Pelodictyon luteolum DSM 273: one gene and its partner. The main gene of each other region encodes a partner of the protein of the gene in region 2 in a complex. Links are inferred from orthologs where the notes say so. Each region holds a gene or a part of one and is shown on either strand. Other genes may lie near its edges. The genes, in order: pheS and pheT.

Region 1 (7,185 bases), 700 kb from region 2 along the record:
TTCGTTCACCCTTGAGATGGACGTACGGGACTATGAGTGCGACATGCAGGGCATCGTCAACAACAGTGTCTATCAGAATTATCTCGAGCATGCCCGGCACGAGTACCTCAAAAGCGTAGGCATCGATTTCAGCGAGTATGCCCGGATGGGGGTCAACCTCGTTGTTGTGCGGGCCGAGCTTGATTACCGCTCCCCCCTCAAGAGCGGCGACAGATTCCTGGTCAACCTCCAGCTTCAGAGAGAATCCACGCTCAAGTTTGCATTCTATCAGGATATCCTCCGTCTTCCCGACATGAAACCGGCGCTGAACGCAAAAGTAATCGGCACAGCCCTTAACGGCAGGGGTCGTCCTGAAATCCCGACGGCGCTTGCTGCTCTCATGAGCGCTGGAGACGCATAATTCAATAACAGTCCGTATTCCCCCTGAAGCATATGAAACCACTGCGTTCGGTCGCTGATGCCTATCTGGCGCTCAGTGTGGGTGAGCGTCAGCTTCAAGACGGCCTCCATGCAGAATCGGCGGCAAGCTGCCGTAGCGCTATGGATGCTGCTCGCTCGATTCCTGCCGAGGAGGCATTTGATCATGCAGGGTTCGATGCATTTGTCCATGCTGTGCTTGCCGGGGCTCTCACTGGACTCGGAGACTATGGCACAGGACTGGAGTCGGCAGACCTTGCGCTGTATTATTTCAATCGTCGTGGCGAATTGGAGGAGGATGGCGGCAAGTTATGGATTCGGGCAGTGTTTTCACGCGGCGCAGCCCTTGAGGGGCTCGGCAGGAGGGATGAAGCGTTCCAGTCGTTCAGGATGGCCTGTGAGATGCTCGACGAGCGGAATGGAGGGATGGGTGGGCTTGAGGCGCTTCGAAACGCCGCCGCCGAGGCCCTGACAAGGCTCGGCCGTGCCACTGAACCCGAAAAACCCGCAGGCTATCGCGCCTGGTGGGAATTCTGGTCCTGAGAGAATGGAGGCTGTGCGCTCGATCTTGGTTGTCCGCTTGAGTTCCATCGGCGACATCATCCTGACCACGCCGGTGGTGCGCTGGCTAAGGGTCCGGTGGCCGGAGGCAAAAATCGATTTCTGCACCAGAGCTCCGTTTCTCCCCCTGCTGGCCGGCAGCCCTCGGCTTTCGGGGGTCTATTCCCCCGAAAGCCTCCCGGCATCTTCGTCTTATGACCTTGTGGTGGACCTTCAGAACAACAGGCGCTCGCATGCGCTCCTAGGGAGGGTCGGGGCAAAAAAAACGGTCCGGTATCATAAAGGCAACTGGAAAAAGTGGATCCTCGTTCACTGGAAGATTGATCTATACGGAGAGGCGCCCTCAGTGGTGGAGCGCTACGGTTCTTCGCTGTTGGGGCTCGGCATCAAGGTCGATGATTCCGGATGTGAGCTTTGGCCTTCAGCATCTGACACGTCTTTAGCTGACGGGATTCTGCCTGGTGAGGGCAAGGTGCTGGCGGTCTGCTTCGGTGCCCGCCATTTTACCAAACGCTGGCCCCCTCGCCGGTTTGCCGAGGTGATTCTTGGTATACTCAATGCTGTCCCCTCTTTACGGGTAGTACTCCTTGGAGGGGAGGATGACGCTGCCCATGCAGAGGAGATCATGGGACTGCTGCCAGCCGGGGTTGCCGGTTCGGTGCGGAATCTTGCCGGAGCCTGCTCCCTCATGGAGACTGGAGCGCTGTTGCAGCGCTCCGATGCAGTCCTGACAAACGATACGGGACTGATGCATATGGCCTCTGCGTTCCAGAAGCGCCTCTTTGTGCTCTTCGGATCCTCGTCGCTGGCCTTCGGATTCCTGCCTTACCGGTCCACGTTTGAACTTTTCGAAGTGTCAGGTCTCGGCTGCAGGCCGTGCTCCCACATCGGCAGGGAGCGCTGTCCGAAAGGTCATTTCCGTTGCATGCTGGATATCCCGCCGGAGCGGGTCTCCGACAGGATAATTGCGTTTCTCGGGGGGGCACAGCGGTGATTGTCGCTTCATGGAATGTCAATGGCATCAGGGCACGTGAGGGTGCGCTCGAATCATGGGTCAGGCAAAGTTCCCCGGATGTCCTCATCCTGCAAGAGGTGAAAGCCTCAGTAGAGGAGATCCCCCTGAGTATCATGTCACTTGACGGCTACCGTTCGTTCTGGAACGACTCTTCTATCAGAAAGGGGTATAGCGGGACAGGAATTCTCATGAAGGAGACCCCCGCACTTGAGGGTGCAACGTTCGAAATCCCGCCCTTCGATATTGAGAACCGGACGGTGGTGCTGCACACCGGAGAGTTGTCCATCATAGGTACCTATGTGCCGCGGGGGGACTCTGCTCAGCATTACGTCCTCAAACTCGGCTACCTTGAGGCCATGCATGAGTATGTTCGGGAACTGCTTGCCTGCGGAAGACAGATACTCGTGACCGGCGACATGAACGTGGCTCACCGCCAGGTCGACCTTCACCGCTCAGAGAACAGGCCCGGAGCAACAGGTATTCGGCCGGAGGAGCGCTCTGCGATTGATCGGCTGATTGCGCTCGGGCTTTCCGACGTGATGCGCGAATTGAACCCGGAGCGGGATGACCTGTTCACCTGGTGGCCTTACTGGCGAATGGCCAGAGAGCGCAACATCGGTTGGCGGATAGACTGTTTTTATCTTTCCGGATACAGAAAAGACCGGATTCTCCGGGCAGCGGTCGACATGCCGGAGAAAAGTTCAGACCATGCACCGATCATTCTTGAATTCGTTCCGGAGTCCGGTTTGCATGAGGATACCCGGTCATTTTCTCGGTGAGTTGCGGCGGTTGGAAAAAAGAATGCAATTCCTTACATTTAAGGTCCAAATTTGCACGCGGTGTTCACGTCTGAACGCGTGAAGCCGTGGGGCCGGTATGCGCAATTCCGGACCCTCGCCGCATGCAAGCAGCTGAGTACTCTCAATCATTATTTACATTGCGCTATGGAAACAAACAAACTGTACGAATGTACGGTCATCATCGATGGCGGGCTTCAGGATGAAGCTATTGCTGCCGCGATGGAGATGGTACAGAAGGTCATCACCGAAAAGGGCGGAAGCATCAGCAGCGTCCTTGATATCGGCAGGCGCAAGACCGCCTATCCGATCAAAAAGAAAACCATCGGGTCCTACGCCCACATTGAATTCACCGCAGCCACTCCTGTCATCGCAGAGATCGAACGGGTACTGCGCTACGAGGAAGTCCTGCTTCGTTATCTCATCGTTCACCTGACGTCCCCTCTCCTCGAGATGCGCAAGCGCGTCGAGAAATACAGCGTGGTCATCGGTAGCCCTGAAGACAACGTAGCCAGCGAAACAGATGCAGCCGACAAGGTTGCCAAGTGAGAATTGTGACTGAGGGTTCGACGCAGTAGAGGATTGATTGGATTTATTGAGAAACAAACGGAGAAGATGTTATGGCTGAATTGAAAATGCCTGAGATTAACAGCGTCATCATTGCTGGCAATCTTACAAAGGATCCTGTTTTCAGGCAGACTGATTCAGGCGGGACTCCGGTTGTCAATTTTTCAATCGCCTGCAACCGCAGGTTCCGCGACAGCAACCACCAGTGGCAGGAAGACGTTTGCTACGTCGGCGTGGTTGCATGGAACAAACTTGCCGAGAGCTGCAGGGACAATCTCAGAAAAAGTTCAGCGGTCCTTGTCGACGGCGAATTGCAGAGCCGGACATGGAAAGCGCAGGACGGAACATCAAGGACAGTGGTCGAGATCAAGGCCAGACGGATCCAGTTCCTCAACAAACGCAAAAAGGACGACGGCGAGGACGATCACGACGGTTTCATCGAGGATGATTTTCATGATGTCCATCATGAAGATGCACACGGTGAGGACAACGACCACATTTATGAATACAAATACCTGTCCTCCGACTGAGAGGCGGGGGCAAGCAAAATCTGCACATGAAACCAATGAGACAGAAAAACACAAGGGCGCAGGGCAATAAGTCCATCAGCAACGCTCTGGCTTCAAAGAGAAAGGTGTCGAAGAATCAGGTCGTGTTCTTTGACTACCGCGACGAGCGCAAGCTGAAAAGATTCATCAACGATCAGGGTAAAATCATCCCCCGCCGCATCACGGGCCTCACCGCAAAAGAGCAGAACCTCTTGACCCATTCAGTGAAGTGGGCACGGTTCCTCGCGGTCATACCCTACGTTGCTGACGAGTACAAATAAAAAATTTCGCAATCCATTGAAACAAGGAAGCTAGACGTGAAAGTCATTTTAAGAAAAGATGTGGCTGCCCTTGGCGATGCAGGTGAAGTTGTTGCCGTGAAGAACGGTTATGCCAACAACTACCTTATTCCGCAGGGTATGGCCACGAGGGCTACCGAGGGAACCCTCAAAGCTCTTGAGACCGAGAAGAAGCAGCAGGCAAGAAAAGTCGAGTTGCAGAGAACGAGTGCTCGTGAACTTGCCCAGAAGATTGAGCAGATGGTGCTGAAGGTGCAGGCCAAGGCCGGCGAATCCGGCAAGCTGTTCGGCACCGTCACCGCCGGTGACATCGCCGATGCCCTGAAGGCAGTTGGCGTAGAGATCGACAGGCGCAAGATCACCCTGGAGGCTCCCGTCAAGCTGCTCGGCAAGTATGAGGCCGAGGCGAAGCTGTTCTCGGACGTCACCGTAAAGGTCACCTTCGAGGTCGAAGCCGAGGGTACCGAGGCTTAAGGACCTCCTCCCGCAGCAGGTTCCTGATGCAGGCATAGCCCTCTCTGGATCCACAATTCGTTCGTTGAAAGCTCCGCATCCCTTGGGACTGCGGAGCTTTTTTCTTTCTGCCAGTCAGTCACTATTATATTGGACAAGAGCATCACTGCGTCAACCCCCCATGCCATGATCCAGACCCTTCTCCAGGAAAAATATCCTGTTTTTACTACGAAATTCGATCGCAGCGAGACCAGCTGCCGAAGCGTGGATGATATCATCGCCCATTTCAAAAGCTGCATCGATGCAAACCCTGCAGTCGCCTATATTGGTGAGTTTGACCATTATGCTCACACGGCAGCGCTGCCGGGTGGGGTCATCGGTAAGGGGATCAAGGCCGCAAGGAATCTTCTGTTCTGCTTCGGCAAAGAGATGCCCACACCTTACGTTCTGGCGGTTCGTCCCCGTTCAATAGGCGTTGGCGAAGTGGAAGACGGGTTTGTGGTGACCTTTCTCGAGGCTCCAAACCCTACAGCCAATGAGGCTATGGAGTCATGGACGAAAGCCCTTCGGGACAGAGTCGTAGATGCGTAAGGGGTTGTTCTTCAGGCCGGGAACTGGCGAAGCATGCGCAGATCGTTCTCGAAGAGGAGCCGGATGTCGTCGATCTTGTATTTGAGCAGGACGGTCCTGTCTACACCCATTCCGAATGCGTAACCGCTCCATACTTCAGGGTCGATGCCTGCGTTCTTCATGACGTTTGGATGTACCATGCCGCAACCCATGATTTCAAGCCAGCCGGATTTCTTGCAGACACGGCACCCTTTGCCACCGCAGAGGTAGCATGTGACGTCTACCTCTGCCGAGGGCTCGGTGAACGGGAAAAAGCTGGGTCTGAAGCGCAGCTGGACATCGCTGCCGAACATCTGACGTGCAAAGGAGTAAATGGTGGCTTTCAAGTCGGCAAAGGTTACCCCTTTATCGATATACAGGCCCTCAAGTTGGTGGAAGACACAGTAACTGCGTGCGCTGATGGCTTCGTTGCGATAGACTTTTCCGGGGCAGATTACCCTGATGGGAGGCTTGCGGTCAAGCATTACCCTGACCTGCACCGGGGAGGTGTGGGTCCGGAGGAGAATGTCGTCTTCCGTGCCGTCGCGTTTGACGAAGAATGTATCCTGCATGTCCCTGGCCGGATGGTCGGGGGGGAAGTTCAGCATATCGAAGTTGTAGCTTCCGAGCTCAAGCTCTGGGCCGGTGGCGACAGTAAAGCCCATGTCGGAAAATATCTGCTTCATCTCACCGAGCACCTTCTGGACCGGATGTTCGCTCCCGGTGAAATGTCGCCGGCCGGGGAGCGAGAGATCGATCGTGGGGGCCGCAGGCGATGTCGTTTTTTCCAGCGACAGGGCAGCTTCTTCTACTCTGGCTTCGGCCTCGGCTTTCAGCTGGTTGAGCATATTGCCGATTTCGGGTCTCCGGGCGGGATCGACCGACTTCAACTGTGAAAAGAGTCCGGCAATCAGTCCCTTGCGAACGGTGTACCGGAGGCGGAACGCCTCAAGTTCATCGGCTGAGCTGATCCTGAATCCGGCGATCTCCTCCCGGAGGCTTCGAATGCTGTTTTCCATGTACTGCTGCGGATCTCAGTCAATGATGGTTTTTACGAGCTGGGTGAACGCCTCGGGGTCCCTTACGGCGATTTCAGCCATGGTCTTGCGGTCAATCTCCACGTTCTTTTTGATCATTGCATCCATCAGCCTGGAGTAGGTTGTGCCGTTCAGGCGGGCAGCTGCATTGATGCGAATGATCCAGAGCGAGCGGAAGCTTCGCTTTTTTGCGCGACGGTCACGGTAGGCGTACTGTTCGCCTTTGTCGACCGCATGCTTGACGACGGTCAGGATATTGCCGCGTGATCCCCAGTATCCCTTGGCTTTCTTTAATACTCTTTTCCTGCGGGCCTTTGAGGCGACAGCGTTATTTGCTTTAGGCATCGTTGTGTAAGGTTAATGTTTAAATGTGTCAGGCAAGGATCATCCGCTTGATCTGTTTCTCCTTGGTCGCGTTGTCCAGCATGGTCGACTGGTGGAGGCGGCGGGTACGTTTCCTGTTCTTCTTCTCCAGGTTGTGCGATCCGTTCATCCGTTCACGCTTGATTTTTCCTGATGCGGTGGCCTTGAATCGTTTGCATGCACCGCGGTGCGATTTCATTTTAGGCATGACTGTCGTTGTTTTTTTATCAAAAGAATGTGCAAAGTTCCTGTCTAGTCCTCGGCATCGGCCGATTCTTCGAGCGGGGCCAGCGGTGTCCCTGTTTTCGAACGGATACGCTCGTAGGCGTCGATCTTTTTCTTGTCGGGTTCGAAGTAGACGAACAGCTTCTTGCCTTCGAACTTAGGTTCTCCTTCACGGTTCCCGACGACGCTGAGCCGTTCCGTCAGGCGGTCGGCCAGTTCAAGTCCCTTGTCCTTGTAAATGATCGAACGGCCAAGGAAGACGATCGTGGCCCGTACGCGGTTCCCTTTGCGGAG
Region 2 (15,988 bases):
GCGGCAAGGGCGTGCGGCTGGTCGGTGTCGGGAAGCACGAGGCCGATGTCGTGCAGCAGGCCCGCCCGCTTCGCCAGGCGCGGATCAAGCTTGAGCTCGGTCGCCATGATGCCGGCAAGCATGGCCACTTCACGGCTGTGCTGCAGAAGGTTCTGGCCGTACACGCTATGGAACTTCATGGTACCGATGAGCCTGACGATTTCTGCCGGCATGTCGGGGATCTGGAGAGAGGCAAGCGCCTCTTCGCCGGCACTCATGATGACATCAGCCATCTCCTTGCCTGCATCCAGATAAGCCTTCTCGATGGCCACCGGATGGATGACCCCGTCGGCAAGCAGCTTCTTCAGGGTGAGTTTGGCATGCTCGCGGCGAAGCGGGTCGAAGCAGGAAAGGATGACCACCTCGGGGGTGTCGTCAACGATGATGTCCACGCCGGTGGCATTCTCGAACGCCTTGATGTTGCGCCCCTCACGGCCGATGATGCGGCCCTTGAGTTCGTCGCTCTGGATGTGCACCACGGAAAGGGCGTTTTCAGTTGCCTGCTCGAAGGAGATGCGCTGGATGGCGGTAAGAAGGGTCTTCTCAGCCAGGCGGCCGGCATTTTCCTCAGCCTCCTCGTGGATCTTGTGGATGGTCTCGGTAGCCTCTTCGCGGGCCTTGGTAATCATGTTGTCGACGAGCATCTGGCGGGCCTCATCTGCCTGCAGGTTGCTGATGCTCTCAAGGCGCTGGTTCTGCTCGGTGATGATGCGTTCGAGTTCAGTCGCACGGATGCCGACGGTCTCCATCGCCTGGTCGAGTTCCTTCTGCTGGTCCTGCAGCTTGCGCTCGGTGTCGCGGACATCCTGCAACTGCTTCTTCAGCTGCGCTTCACGCTGCTGCACCTGCTTCTGGAGCTGGTTGAACTTATTGTTCTTGATCACCACCTCCTGATCGAACTCCCGGCGCTTTTTCTTCCACTCCTGATTGACTTCGGTGACCTTCAGCTCTTTGTACTCGTTTGCCTCCTTCTGGGCCTCCTGCACGATCTGCACCGCACGCTCTTCAGCTTCGAGGACCTTCGTCGTACCGAGACGCTCGAGGAAGAAACGCCCGAGGAAAAAACCTGCCGCAAAAAACACAACCGAAGCAAAAATGATCAAAAACAGGTTTATGACAATTCCCATTAAAATTACCTCCTTTTTGTGCCCCATTCACTGACTGAAGCACCATTTTAAACAAAAAAATCCGCACCATGGCGAGATGTGTAAGATTCAAGAACCCGTGTGACACGGTGGGTGCCTCCTTCTGGTTTTTTGCTTCCATCGGTGCGGCGCGAACGCTGCACCCGGCAATCCGGACAGGTCCGGAATCCGGCAAGGCCTGCAATCAAAAAGAAGAGTCTGGCTCCCTATTCTTTGATGTTAGTTCTTTTACTTACAAACACCCCGATCTTCTGGTGCGGATATTTTCCTACTTTCAATGTAACTGTTTACTGGAGATTGTCCCCGACAAAAGCGTTGAGCTTCCCGATTCTCTCCTGCAGCCCGGCCATCGTCTCTTCAAGCTGAAGCTTCTCCTCGGCAAGCTCGACGGCAGCGAGTACAGCAAGCCTCAACGGCTCGAATGAGGGTGCCTGCACAGCAAAACGGCGCATCCTCCTGTCGACCTCACCGGCAGCATTCTCAACTGCTTCCCGGGTATCGGCACGAAGCGGGTAGGTATCACCGTAAACATTTACATCAAACTTTTCCATGGCAGATTCTACAAGGTATGACCGTTCCTGAGTTCCATCTCGATCTTCTGCAGGATCAGGACCAGTTTCTGCTTCACCTGCAGCTTTTCAGCGTAGGGGACTGTTCCTGTCATTTCCTTTACCGCTCCTCCATGAGACGGCGTTGTGCCGCCGGGGAGTTTCATCGAGCGGAGCACCTCCTGCAGACTCGCCAGTTCCGACTTCAGCGCCTCGTTCTCTTTGCGGAATGCATCGAGCCGGTTGACAAGCAGACGGGTATTGCCCTCGAGGGTGCCGATACCGGCAAGTATGTCCTCTCCTTTCCGTTCAGGCATGGAACCAAGTAATGTCAGACCTGTCTAATTACCGCACCAAGCTTACTTTCAGCATTGACTCCAACTGTACGAAGAATTTCACTGATCCGCCCTTCCTGCAGGGTTCCGGAATGGTCGGCTATCGAAATCGACAGCCCTACACTCCTCTCTCCGCCACCGCCGGAGCCCCGTTCGAACACGTCGAAAACGGAAACATCCCTGATGAGCGGGTCGCTGGAACGGACAAGGCCGACGAGCGACTGTACGGGAACCGTGCCTGGCAGGATGAATGAAAGATCCCTCTGGACGGCGGGGAATTTTGAAGGCGGGTCGTAGACAACATCAGGGCTGTAGAGCATTTCGAGCACCGAAACATCAAGCTCGACGGTGAAGACATCCTGCTCTATGCCGAACTGTGAAAGCAGAGCGGAATCCAGCCTCATGGCCCGGCCCGCACGCTGTGACCGTTTTTTCTTCCCTTCCGTCAGCTCCAAATCAATACTGACAGTATTTTCATTATAAATATTAACTGCTGATTTATCAAGCAAATTCAGTTTCCCGAGCAGCATCTCGGCCGCTCCGACGGCATCATAGAAGTCTACCCTGTCAGGGGGCTGGTTCCAGCTCCGGGGATAGCGGTTGCCGGTGAGGGCCAGAACCAGCCACTCTTTCTCGCAGTAGGCGCCGAGCGGGCCCTGCTCCGCCGCTCCTGACGGATCGGCCACACTGAAGCCGTGAGCCACTTCGAACAGGCGCATATCACGGTTCCCGTGCCGGATGTTGTGGGCGATGACCTTCAGCATGCCGGGCACGAGCCCCGGCCGAAGGACCTCAAGGCCCTCGCTGATGGGGTTCAGGACACTCACGAGCCCATCACCGAAGGGAGCCGCCTCCTCCCGCCGGATGAGCGGGTTGGTGAGCACCTCCCTGAAATCAAGACCGACTGCGACTCCACGAAGAAAGTCGGGAAAATATCCAGGTCTGGTCCGCGATGCGGGATACGTCGCCGCCAGGCGCCCTGAGGCCTCGATGTTGTCGTAACCATGAAGGCGCGCCACCTCTTCAATGAGGTCGATCTCCTGCAATACGTCGATGCGGCAGGAGGGGACCTCCACCTGCATCACGCCCTCATCCAGAGCAAGGGTCCGGAACCCAATCCGGGCCAGCATCGCCTGCATCGCATCGGTCTCGATTGCGGTGCCGAGCAGCTCGTTTGCCCTCCGGGGCCGGAACGGGAGAACAAGGAGCGCCGGAGAGGGATCACCCTGCAGCGTGGCCTCACCGACTGTTCCGCCGGCCGTTTCGAGGATCAGGGCCACGGCGGCACGGGCTGCGGGTAAGACATTGCGGATATCAATGCCACGCTCGAACCGGTATGAGGAGTCAGATGAAATCCCGGCTTTCCTGGCCGAACGGCGGACGGCCGACGGCGCAAAACAGGCCGCCTCGAGAAGGATGTCCACGGTTCCCTCTCCGACCGCAGAGTCCAGCCCGCCCATGACGCCGGCAAGGGCCACAGGCATTTGGGTGTCGCAGATTACCGGCATGCCCGGTTCCACGGTGCACTGCTCTGCGCCAAGCGTCGTAAATGAGCCGCTGAAGTCGCTGCGCACGATGACGCGCCCGCCCTTAAGCTTCTGGAGGTCGAAGGCGTGGAGCGGCTGGCCGAGTGCGTGGAGGATGAAGTTCGTGATGTCGACGATGTTGTTCTTCGGACGCAGTCCGATGGACTCGAGCCGGGCCGAAAGCCAGCGGGGGGAAGGACCTACGGTAACGCCCCGGATGATGACGCCGACATAGAGCGGGCAAGCCCCGCTGTCCATAACCTGCACCAGGGGAGAGTCAGCGGAAAACTCGAGGGGGGCCTCTTCGGGGAAAAGGATGGCGTCCGGCGCGGAACCGAGCTCCCGGGCTATGCCGAGATGCGAGAGCACGTCGGGGCGGTTGGGGGTGACGGCTATGTCGAGCACGGTGTCCGAGTCAAGGTAACGGGCAAACGGCTCTCCGACGGCATAGGAGGAGTCGAGCTCCATGACTCCTGAGTGGTCGGCCGACAGGCCGAGCTCATCGGCTGCGCATATCATGCCGAACGAACGCTGGCCGCGGATCTTTGAAGGCTTGATGACGAAAGAGGTTCCGTCCTGCATGGTGAGGCGGGAACCCTCGGTCGCAACAGGAACCAGCATCCCCTCGGCCACGTTCGGAGCACCGCAGACGATCTGCAGCGGCTCTTCAAGTCCGGTGTCGACCATGCAGATCCGGAGGCGGTCGGCATCAGGATGCAGAGCGACGGACTGCACCCGCCCGACCACAACCCGCAGGTCAGGCAAGGGAGTCGACTCCACATCCTCAACCTCGAGGCCGAGGAAGGTGAGCTTTTCGACAAGGGAGGTGATATCCGGGGAAAAGGACGGAAGGAAATCTTTGAGCCAGTTGACAGATATTTTCATAGAAGAGAAAATCTGCGTTCATGAATAAAAAAAGCCCTGTACCGGCAAAGGACAGAGCTTTGAAGTGTGACCCCAACGGGATTCGAACCCGTCCCGCCACCTTGAAAGGGTGGTGACCTAACCGCTAGTCGATGGGGCCAAAAAACATGGGTGAATGAGGGGACTCGAACCCCCGACCTCCAGGGCCACAACCTGGCGCTCTAACCAACTGAGCTACAATCACCATAGAAAACCTTAAACTCCCGGACTTCCAATGGTGTGCCCGACTGGACTCGAACCAGTAACCCTCAGCTTAGAAGGCTGATGCTCTATCCATTGAGCTACGGGCACGTCGTCACTCCCGGAACCTCATCAGTCGGGGCACCGAGACTCGAACTCGGGACCTCCTGCTCCCAAAGCAGGCACGCTACCAGCTGCGCCATGCCCCGTTTCTTAACGGAAGGCTCCAAATATACCATCCCGTCCAGAAGAATCAAAGAAAAATAAAGCGCGTAACAAAAAAAGTGACGATTCAACGACCAGCCGTCCCGAACGGGGTGAGCAGCCTTCCGCCGAGGCGCAGCAGCTCAAGCTCGCGGAGCTTTCTGTCATAGCGGGCACCGGCCCTGCTTTTTTCAGCCCGGATCAGGTTCAGCTGTGCTTCACGGAACGTGGTTCCTGTCGATTGGCCGAGCACATAGAGTTCACGGGTGCGCTGGAAATTGAGCCGCGCCGACTCGATGTTCCGTTCCTCGAACCGGAGCACATCACGGCTTATGGACCATGCGTCCCACCCGTCCCGGAGCTCCTGCAGGAGCTGCTGGAGAGCCCGGTCGTGGCGCAGACGGCTGTTAAGCCAAGCAATCCGGGCGTTTTCAGTCTTTATGGCGGTCTGGCGACCGTTGAAAATCGGCCAGTTCACCACCACCCCTCCGGACGCGCCCGGCGTCGTGCCATTCAAGCCTATGTCCCGGCCCGCGGCGTAGCGGCTGAGGCCCCATCCGGCCTGAAGGGAAACTTCGGGGTACTGTTCCGAACGGGCGATGAGCATAAGGAGGCGCTGATCGAGCACCTCCCCGCCGCTTGCCAGATAACCGGCATTGGTTCCGAGGGCACTCACCCGGAGCGAGTCGAGGGGCGGAAGAGCGGAAAACACGACGGAGTCAGCTATCGCATAGTGATGGCCGACCCGATGGCCGAGCAGGACGTTCAGCCTGCGCATTGCGGTTTCCCGTCCGAGACGGGCATTCAGGAGCGTCACCTGGTCATTGTTGGCGTCCACTTCGGCGGAGAGCACCTCCTGGGTGTTTGCCTGTCCGTAATCCCTCCGCAGCTTCGCCCGTCGGAGGCGCTCATCGGATATCTCCACAGCCTGCATTGATGCATGCAGCTCTTCGAGTGAGTTGGCCGCACCGTAATAGGCTCTGGCGACATCCATGACAACGATCTCGATACGTTCCCGGGCCTTCAGGGTGCCGAGCCTGCCGCTGTTCTTGAGTCTGGTGAAGGTCCGGATGCTGCCGAAACCGTCGAAGAGGGTGTAGCTCGCCTGCAGCTCCGCCGCCGTGGTGGTTGACTCGACAGACGACGCCGGCGCTCCCTTTCCGGGGTCATGCCATGAGACGGACGAAACGGCCGAGAGTTTCGGCAGAAGGCCGGCATTGCCGATGTGGACCCCGTTACGGGCGATCTCCTCTTCCCCTCTGGCGACCTGAATGTCGGTATTGTGCCCGAGGGCCCGAATGAGGGCATCTTCGAGTGTGAGGCGCTCGATTGCCGTGGAATCGCTCGTTGCGAAGTCACCTGAACCGGCCGCTCTCGACGCAACCGGAGCCAGTGCGAAAAAGATGCAGAGAACGAACGGGACCATTCCAGAGAATGCCCGCCCGGCCCGTCGATGGCTATTGTTCACGGCTGAAAACCTCCTCCCGCCATGCCGGCTCGGCCTCTTCGGGCGTCACGGGGCGACGGGCGATGAATGAATGGATCCTGCGTCGGGCCGCGTTATGCAGCACAAGCAGCGCAGGGATGATGATGAGTGTCAGGGTTGTGCCGAACAGCAGCCCGTAAGCCACCGATATGGCCATCGGTGAGAGGAACTGCGCCTGGCGGCTCTGCTCGAAGATGAGCGGACCGAGCCCGGCTACGGTGGTGATGGTCGTGAGGATGATGGGGCGGAACCGGCTGAGTCCGACCTCATACAAAGCGTCCTGGAACGGCACGCCCTCCTTGATGCGGCTGTTGAAGCTGCTGATGAAGACAAGGGAATCGTTGACAACGATGCCGATGAGGGCGATGACCCCGAACAGCGACAGGATGCTGAGGATGTAGCCCTGGATGAAATGGCCCCAGGCGACACCGATGAGGGCGAGGGGCAGAAGCAGCATCACGAGGAGAGCCTGACTGAACGAGCGGAAGGTGATGACGATGATGAGGTACATGATGAAGAGCAGCGCAGGAAAGGCGATGCGCATCGAGCCGGTGGTCTTGCCGCTCTCGCGGCTCTGCCCCTCGAAATTGAAGCTGACGTCGGGATAGGCGGCAAGTATGGGGGGCATGATGTTCCGGCTGACAACGTCGAGCAGCTGCGGCACCGATGTTTTGGGATCGGCGATATCAGCTTCGATCTTTACGACACGCTGTGCGTCGATATGCTTGATGGAGGAAATTCCACGGCTGACGGAAAGATCTGCAATCTCCCTGAGCGGAATGGAACGTCCGTCGTCGAGCCGGATGAACATCGTCTCGAGCGCACCGATTGTTGAACGCTCATCCTCGCCGTATCGGACCCATACCTTCACTTCATCAATGCCGCGCACCAGACGCTGGGCTTCCTGGCCGAAAAACGCACTGCGCACCCTGTTCATGACCTCACCGGTCGTCAACCCGAGCGCGTAGGCCTTCTCCTTCAGCCGTACCCGCACCTCCTGGAGACCCGGTGGGTCGTTGTCGGCGACATCCTTAAGCTGCTCCATCCCCTTCAGCTCCTCCTCGAGCATACGCCGGGCGCCGTCGAGCTGGGCGAGGTTGTCGCTTTTCAGCGCGATGGAAACCGGCATGCCCCAGAATCCCCCGCCGCCGACCAGGAGCTTGCTCGCCCCGGGAACGGGTCCGATGGCATCACGGAACCGGTTGCCCGTCTCGAGGCTGCCGATCGAGCGGAGCCGGCTGTCGACAAGGGTGACCCGCAGTCCGCCCTGGTGGCCCTCGGGTCCGATGTCGCGGGCAATCGCCGCCACAAGCCCGTTCTCGCCACCCTCGCTCTGCCGGTAAGCATCATCGACATCCCTGATCCGCTGCTCCATCCGGGCAAGCGCCCCGGCCGTCACGCCGCCCGGTGTGCCGGTTGGCATTTCCAGGGTGATCTGGACGTTGTCGTGCTCGATGACCGGAAAGAACGTCGCCTTGATGAAGCCGCCCCGCATGGCGCCGAAGGTGATGATGAGAAGAGCCACCGGCACTGCCGCCGTAATGAGCGGGTTGGCGATGCTGAAACGCAGGATCGGAGCATAGAGCACATCGCGCTGGAAATGGAGGAACTCCTCCGACTTGCGGAGCAGCCAGCTCTTTGCCTCCGGGCGGCCGTGCAGCGACTTTGAGTGGGCAATGTGGGCCGGAAGGATGAAGATGCTTTCGAGAAGCGACACCAGGAGGGTCGTAGAGGCGACGAAAGCGATGTCCTTGACCCGCTGGCCAAGGTCCCCGTCGAGGAACAGGAACAGGAAGAAGAGGACTACGGAGGTGAGCACCGCCGCCGTAACGGAGGGAATGACCTCCATCGTGCCGTTCAGTGCAGCCTCAAGGGGCTTCTCGCCTTTTTCGTAACGCTGGTAGATGCTCTCGGCAATCACGATGCCGTCGTCGACAATGATGCCGACCACCAGAATCATTGCCAGCAGCGAGACTACGTTGATCGACAGACCGTAGAGTGAACCGAGCATGAACATGCCGGCGAACGAGAACGGGATGCCGGCCGCAACCCAGAGTGCGAGGCGGGGGTTGAGAGAAAAAGCCAGAAACAGGACAACAAGCACCATGCCGACAAACCCGTTGCTGCTGAGGATGTCGGCCCGCTCCTTCACGATGGCCGAACCGTTACGGAGAATGTCGACCTGGATGTCCGCATGGCGCCGGTCAAAAGCCTCGACGACCGTTTGTGCCTTCCCGACGATTTCAAACATGTCCTGGTCTGCGCTCCGCTCGATGTCCAGGATGACTGCCGGCTTGCCGTTGAACCAGCTCCTGTCGGGATCATCCGACCAGCGGTCGCGGACATCGGCCAGGTCGCCGAGGCGCACCACAGCACCGTTTGCGCCGGAGCGGACCACGATGCTCTTGAGGTCAGAGGCCTGATAGCCCTTGCTGTCAGCCCGGATGAGCAGTTCCTCGCGGGAGCCCCGGATGGTGCCGCCGGTGATTTTGACGTTGGCACGGCTGACAGCGGCCGCCACGTCGCTGAACGTTATCCCGTAGGCCCGCATGTCGTTTTCACGAAGGCCGACCTCGATCTCCTCCAGAGGAAATCCGCTGAGGGTGATGCGGGTCGCCGCACCGCTGTTGCGGAGCTCGCGCTCAAGGCTCCGGGCGTATCCCTTCAGGGTCCTGAGATCGACGTCGCCATACAGGGAGTAGGCGATGACAAAGTCCATCCGTTCCTGCTTGTATATCCTCAGCTGCTCGAGTTCGGCAGGAAACGAGCTGATCTGGTTCACCGAATTGGTCACCTCCTGCAGAAGGTCGTTGGCATCGAACCCCTTCTTGAGCTCAACGGTCACCGTCATGCTGTTTTCCGTCGATACGGAGGTCACCCGGTCGATGCCGTTCACGCCTTTCAGCCGGTCTTCGATCTTCAAGGTAACGGCCTCCTCTATCTCCTCGGGCGAAGCGCCGGGATAGAGTGCGCTGACATAGATGAAATTGGGAGGGATGTCGGGAAAGAAGGTGGTCTTGATCTGGGTGAACGACACCAGACCGAACAGGATGACGGCAAGGAACAGCACATTGCCGAGCACCGGGTAGCGGACGAAATGACGGATGAGGGCTTTCACTTTCTCTTTTCACCCGATGAAGTGCGCCGAAGAAGAGGGGTCGCATCCATCCCCTCACGCATGCCGCCAGGAGGGTCAAGCACGATCATGCTCCCGTCCGGCAGGCCGCGCACCGCCGCCCGGTCACCCGAAGCCGCAGCCACCCGCACCGTCCTCAACGCCACAAGAGAATCCTCTATCACGAAAAGCCGGTCCCCCTCCCGCAGCAGCCGGCGGGGAACGGCAAAAGCTGAATCGAGCGAAATCTCCTGGCGGGCGGTAAGGAACATGCCATCGCGCAGGCGGGGATCGGCCACCTCGATATAGACCGATACGGTCTGGGTTGAGGGCGAAATAGCCCTGTTGACGCGCCGGACCACACCGCTGAATGTCCCGTCGATATCTTCTGAAGAGAGGGTGACGGGACTGTCAGCTTCAAGGAAACCGGCATCACGCAGGCCTACGGAGGCTTCAAGTTCATAGATACCGGAAGCCGAAAACTCTCCGATCTTCTGGCCGGTGCGCACAAGGGTCCCGGGGTTGAGGGCGGAGAGGGTGACCTGACCGTCAAAGGGTGCCGTTATGCGGTAGCGCTCGAGCGTCTCCTCCATGCTCCTGACCGCATAGAACCGGTCGTATATCCCCCGCGCGGCAAGGTAGTTGCGTTCGCGGTCTGAAGAGGCAGCGGGCAGCATTGAAAGCGGGGAATCGATGCGGAACGCTCCTACATGGGCCTTCCACTTTTCAGCTTCTTCGGGGAAATCGATGATGAGGTCGGGAAGGACGAGGGTAAGCTGGCTGAGGAGCCGGCTTTTCTCGGCAAGGACACTGTTGCGGTAGACGGCATCATCAAGCAGAAGGAGGGTCTCCCCTTTCCGGAAATGGCTGCCCTCCCTGAACGGGTTGGAGGCATCGCGGAATATACCCGGGACTTCAGCATAAATCTCGATTTTCCGGAGCGCCTCGATGGGGCCGCTCATCTCAAGAGGAAGGAGTACCCGGCCGTTGGCGACGGTATCGAGCGGAACCGGCTGGAATGCTGCCGGCTTCATTGCGGGTTTTTCCGGGGGAGTCTGCTTTCGTGAAAGAAAAGCCGCGATGGCAAACCCGATAAGGAGGACTGCGAGGGCCGCAAGGATGGAGGGGAACCGTTTAGGACGCATGACTGTAATGGTATGATGCAGAATGGGGCCGTTCGTTCCGGAGCCCGGCCTCAGGGAAGCATGCCGAAGTACCCGGCAACAATGGCTTTCAGGTTGTCGTGGAAAAGCAGGTCGAGTGCCTCGCCGGGAGAGACGATTCTGCGGCGGCGCTGGTGCATTTCATCCCACTCGTCGAGCATCGATTCAATGAAAAAAGGATAGACCTCCACAGAAAACTGCCTGCCGAACTTCCGGTACCGGTACTCCCCTGCCGACTCTGCACCGACCCTTCCGAGAAGACCGGCCTCCTCAAGAGCCTCCTTGGCTGCCGAATCCGGCGCCGAAAGCCCTTTGGCGACATAACCCTTCGGAATGATCCAGCGCTCAGAGCGCCGGGCCGTGATGAGCACCACTCTCTCGTCGAGGACGGGGATGACCCCGGACTGGCGGAATAGTTTCTTCACCCTTTCTGCCATACTGCTCACTGCCGTTCAGATGCCGGGAAGCGGCCATAGGGCAGGCTGCACCCGTCAAGATTTCCTGAAAACAATTGTTTACTGCCATGTACGGGTCCGCCGTCGGGAGAAATGCGCACAGAGTGACGTGCGCCAATATACGCTATGGAGCGCTACCGCACAAAATCCGGAATGGGAGTTCCCCTCACATGAGGTCCCCGAGCGGGCCGAGGTTCAGGTTGAGGTCGCTGTCGGTGAGGTTGAAGGTCTTCTTGAGCTCATCCATCTTCATTTCGAGCTTCATGAGGGTCTCGCCAAGCTCGTCAATCTGCGCCTCGTCAAGTGACCCCCCGTCGATGCGTCGCATGGCCTGCTTCTCCATAAGCTTCCTGAGCAGTTCGATGAGGGTCAGCACCAGCCGGGCAAGGCCGGATTCCACATTGTCGGGGTTGGCCTCGATGCGCGACTCCTTCCCCTGCTTCATCCCCTCAAGCTGCCGGAGCGCCTCCTCTACCGAGGAAGCCTGGAACTGTACCTTGTCTTCATGCATGCTCATTGAATAGTAAGACTGGAAAAAGTGTAGGGTGGCCATGGTCCGGTAACCATGAGCGGCCGTTCGGGATGCTCCTTGCCAAACAGGTCGAATACAGGCCCGAGCCCTGCTGCGGCCGGGCGGCGGATGAGAATGGAGAGGTCAACGAGGAATGCGGAAGCATCCGACAGGACAAACTGCATCGACGGGTCGAGTGCCGATAGCTTCAGCTTCAGCTCCTCCCTCAGTTCCGTCGCCTCCCGGCTCAGCTGCTCCGCCTGGCGATGGGCCTGATATTTCCGGCGCAGATATTCTCTCTGGATACCGCCGCCGGAAAGCGCGTCGGGAACGGAGCCCTCAAGGTCCCGGGGGTGGGCCCCGTCGTCGCCGGGAGCCAGAATCCTGAGGGAGTATTCAACCCGTCCCTCAACCCTCTCAAGAGCGGCAAGGATAGGATCCCGATTGGCCGAAAGCATCCGGAGCAGCTCTTCGGGCGATGCGGCAGTCGAACCGAAGCGCATGGGCAGGATGGTCGCCAGTGCGGCAAGCTGCTCTACGGCGTCCGCATACCGGAGCAGTTCTTCCTGTGAGGGGGGAGACGGCACCTTCTCAAGAGGAACTGCAACAGCACCGGCGTCCTTTACTGCCACAAGCTCCAATGGGCCGGCACCGGTCACGTCGCCGATATGCTGAAGGGCGGAAGAAAGACCGCCCAGAGCTTCCGGCCGGAGGATGAGCGCATGAATGAGAAGCGGCATCAGATTGCGGGATGATTTATTTTATTGCTGCAGACCTTCCGCCCTCGCAGCATCCAGGCGCTCCATGGTCTCAACCGAGCTCAAGAGAACCCGGAGGCCCACATAGACGAGGTCGATGCCCGCCACGGAAATGATGATGTCGCCGCTGATGACGACGCCCTTGTTCAGCACCCGGTCGAGGATATCGAGAAGGGTCACCTGCCGGTTCGCGGTGTAAAGGTCTTCCTGCATAGGATAATTCAATAGGGGATGTCGACAAAATCATAGGGCGGCCAGGGGCCGGTGACGTCAAGGAACACGCCGGCATCACGATACCGTTCTCCCAGGTCTTCAGTGGTCCTGATGAATGCGCCGACGTCCGTATTGGCGATGAGGAACACCCCGTTCACAATCATGCGGCCATCCACCCCTGAAACATCTTCTGGAATGAGCCTGTTCAGTACATGCTCCTTTGAAAGCGCTGCAAGCTCACCCCATACAGCCTTGGCATGCCCCTGGTGCACGCCCTCAAGCGCCGAGGCCGACATCGCCTCTTTTTTCTTCTTGAGCAGATAGGCCTTTCCGGGGGATGCCGCCTGGATTTCCTGTTCGATGGCGGCAATGGCCGGGCTTTCGAGATGAAGATTCTTCAGGAGGAAGGATTCGTTGCAGTATGCTTTCACGGCCCACTCCTCCCTGCCCTCAAGGGCATCGAAACTCTCATCAAGTTTCCTGCCGTAATCGCCGAGGAAGCCGGATAGAGATTCCCTGGACTTGAAAATGGTACCGAAGTTGAACGGAATGATGGTCTGCTGTGCCATGATCATCACATTCACCGACAGATGTTCACGGGCGTTCCTGTCAAGCCACTCTTCGTCCGCCAGCTTCAGTTTCATGCTGGCGTCGGAATACTCGAGCGGCGACACATATTTTGCCGCAACGTATGCACTCCCGGCCTCTATGAAAACGAGATCGGGGTAGCGGGCGACGATATCGGCACCCGGGAGCTGCCGGACAATGCAGTAGACATACAGTATGTTCTGCGCCATACGTTCAGTCCTCCCCTGAATCCCCTTCGCTGTAGGAAGCAAGCCTGCTGTACGAAGTGACTTCCAGGTCACCGTCAACCGACACGGCATAAAAGCGCCGCGCTTTCTTCGGGGGAAGGTTCATTGATTTCAGGAACGAATCGTCTTCATAGACCTCGCCAACGGCTTTCCAGCCATCGGGGTCACGGTCAAGCCGTATGACGGTAACATCACTGCTTGATGTGGTTTCCTTCAGGAAAGCGGTGATGACGTTCTTTGCTTCGATCAAACTGCCCATAACTGCCTCTCATGTTGTTTATGGTTGAAACGGTGAAAACGCAATCCGTTCACCGGTTTTCTTTCTGTGCCCTTATCTCGGCAAGGGTGGAGAGAAGCTCATCCTCAAGCCGGTCATACTCCTCCTCGCTGAGCTCATCCATCTCAAAGCGGAACTGCAGCTTCATCAGCTGTTCCTTGACTGCGCCTTCGTCCGACATTTCATTCTGTACGATCTCATTGATCTTCCTGCCGAGGAAAACCATGCCGCTGAGCGGTGCAAGCAGTATGTCGTCGAGGATGAAGATGTCAGCGCCCCTTGATGTTTATCGATATGTTTACAAAATTATACGGCGGCAGGGTCCCGACATATTTGAAGGTCATCATGTCATGGTACCGGTCGTCAAGAGCGTTGACCGCCCGGTCGAACTCCTCCTCACGGGCCGTCCTGATCAAAAACGCGGCGTTCAGAACCATCATGCTGCCGTAGCTGTCATTGACTTTGACCTCCTCGGCAATGGGGCTCAACGCGTCAAGAACGGCATCCTTGTAAGTGCCGACTTCCTTTTCGAGTGCAGCAGCAACCAGTTCGCCGATCTTTACCCGCTGGTAATGGGTTTTCTCGGGCGGGAGGTTGATGAGCTTGTCGCGAAGGTAACGGATGTTGTCGTATCCCGTGATGATGCTCTCATACACTTTCTCTTCGTTGGCCATCACCTTCAGCCCCATCTCCTTCTTTCCCTCCATCTTCACAAGCAGCTTCTTCAGCCTCAGATAGTCCTCTTCCAGTATCTTTTCCACTTTCATGTCATCGTGACCGGGAGAGACGGTCGAAAAGCGGACCGGAAGCACCGCGTGGGATACCATTACGGCTTCCAGCACTTTCTGGTGGGCGATCATGTTCGCCCGTCTCGGCTCGAACTCCTTTACCACGGTACGGCTGACGACGGCCGCGATGTCATTATGGATCACCGCATAGACCCTCTCCTCCCGTCCGCCGATGCCGATGGGTCCGAAATCCAGCTCCCCGCTGTTGTTGATGATTCCGTAGATATACAGTCCATCCTGTTCTGCCGCCTCATGTGCCATTGCTTCTCTACCCTGTTTATAGTTCCCATTTTTCAGGAAGGATCCTCAAGTCGACGAAATTGAAGATTGCCAGAGGCCCGCTGTAGCGGTAATCACAACGATCTGCGTCTTTCTGGCCGAGGATTTCCATGATCCCGTCGAATTCAACCTCCCGCCCCCTGTCGATGAGGAATGCTGCGTTCATGAACATGTCGGGCGAAGTGGTCCGGTTCATCTTTGAGGCCATTGCCGTTTTGCGGAACAACGAGGCCACTGCATCGAATTTCTCCTCCTTCATTACCTCAAGGGCCGCCTCGATCTGGTGGCCGGTATCGAGGATGAGCGACTGCTTCAGAGCCTCCCCGTCACCGTCCCGCATCGACTCGATTCTGGCCCGCTGCTCCTTGATCTCCGGATGCGTCCGTTCTACTTCCTTGTATATCGCGGCCATATCATGCCAGCGACCCGTTACATTGAACTCAACCTTGTTGCGAAGCCTTAAGAGCAGTTCGGACAGCTCGCCGTACCGGCGGTCAAGGAGGTTGCGGATTTCGTCGGGAGTGGCGGCAACGGTGCCGAATCTGACTGGAATGACACTCTCGTGTTCCTTCATGACCGCCTCGATGACCCGCTGGTGCGCCAGGATCCCGTCGGGATCGACCACGAAACGGTTGAGGGGATGGTCGCTGACGACCATGCTGATCCCCTCGAACCCTATAGTGGAAACAAGGTCTCCCCTGCCACCGATCCCGATCGGCCCGAAGTCGCATTCACAGTCGGCGCCGATGATGCAGTAGATGTATTTGCCGTCCCGCTCCATCGTCAATTGAGTATTTTAACTGAAAAAACCACACTACTGGAATCCTGCCCTTCATGGCCATGGCGTGAGGACGCCGAATTCCTGAGCGCGCTATAATAGTCGTGCAGTGTCATATATGCCTCGTTGAGGACCGTAAAATCAGCACCATTATTCGCCCCTGCAGGCACATGTACGTCCGGATGCGCCACCTTCGCTTTGGCATGATAGGCCTTTTTGACATCTGCCTCACAGGACCGGGCATCAAGACCCAGCACGGCTCGTTTCTCAGCAATGAACTCTTCAAAAAGCGCTGTGACTTCAAGAGTATAGAAGCTGTAACATGGCAGGGGACCGACGATCCTGAAATGCAGGGCGTTCAGGTACTGGCTGTCCAGGGCTTCAACGGTCGCGACAAATGCATCGACGTCGCCGCGGTTGACGAGGAATGCAGCGTTGAGGACCATTTC

What was found.
Region 1: the proteins of pheT (region 2) and pheS are in contact, whole or in part, in a crystal structure (PDB 6P24), measured with the Escherichia coli proteins. The link is inferred for Pelodictyon luteolum DSM 273 from one-to-one orthologs.

Annotation. Positions count from the first base shown.
Region 1 is NC_007512.1:126,070-133,254, forward strand. What follows is about bases 4,273-7,185. They hold pheS (phenylalanine--tRNA ligase subunit alpha), read right to left. Parts: upstream 6,286-7,185; coding sequence 5,260-6,285; downstream 4,273-5,259. Other genes in these bases: rplI (50S ribosomal protein L9), read left to right, coding at 4,273-4,678; PLUT_RS00640 (DUF6858 family protein), read left to right, coding at 4,844-5,248; rplT (50S ribosomal protein L20), read right to left, coding at 6,301-6,648; rpmI (50S ribosomal protein L35), read right to left, coding at 6,677-6,874; infC (translation initiation factor IF-3), read right to left, coding at 6,919-7,185. Also shown: PLUT_RS00600 (acyl-CoA thioesterase), read left to right, coding at 1-400; PLUT_RS00605 (DUF3856 domain-containing protein), read left to right, coding at 433-960; PLUT_RS00610 (glycosyltransferase family 9 protein), read left to right, coding at 965-1,972; PLUT_RS00615 (exodeoxyribonuclease III), read left to right, coding at 1,969-2,772; rpsF (30S ribosomal protein S6), read left to right, coding at 2,938-3,339; ssb (single-stranded DNA-binding protein), read left to right, coding at 3,411-3,887; rpsR (30S ribosomal protein S18), read left to right, coding at 3,914-4,186; more of rplI, read left to right, coding at 4,223-4,272.
Region 2 is NC_007512.1:815,242-831,229, reverse strand. Bases 1,772-4,875 are described here. They hold pheT (phenylalanine--tRNA ligase subunit beta), read right to left. Parts: upstream 4,479-4,875; coding sequence 2,064-4,478; downstream 1,772-2,063. Other genes in these bases: PLUT_RS03725 (hypothetical protein), read right to left, coding at 1,772-2,049. Also shown: rny (ribonuclease Y), read right to left, coding at 1-1,166; PLUT_RS03730 (cell division protein ZapA), read right to left, coding at 1,472-1,735; more of PLUT_RS03725, read right to left, coding at 1,744-1,771; PLUT_RS03695 (TolC family protein), read right to left, coding at 4,990-6,327; PLUT_RS03690 (efflux RND transporter permease subunit), read right to left, coding at 6,359-9,505; PLUT_RS03685 (efflux RND transporter periplasmic adaptor subunit), read right to left, coding at 9,502-10,647; PLUT_RS03680 (NUDIX hydrolase), read right to left, coding at 10,698-11,102; PLUT_RS03675 (gas vesicle protein K), read right to left, coding at 11,287-11,631; PLUT_RS11055 (GvpL/GvpF family gas vesicle protein), read right to left, coding at 11,634-12,371; PLUT_RS03660 (gas vesicle protein), read right to left, coding at 12,393-12,602; PLUT_RS03655 (GvpL/GvpF family gas vesicle protein), read right to left, coding at 12,611-13,399; PLUT_RS03650 (gas vesicle protein GvpO), read right to left, coding at 13,404-13,676; PLUT_RS03645 (gas vesicle protein GvpG), read right to left, coding at 13,726-13,941; PLUT_RS03640 (GvpL/GvpF family gas vesicle protein), read right to left, coding at 13,964-14,743; PLUT_RS03635 (GvpL/GvpF family gas vesicle protein), read right to left, coding at 14,760-15,542; PLUT_RS03630 (GvpL/GvpF family gas vesicle protein), read right to left, coding at 15,545-15,988.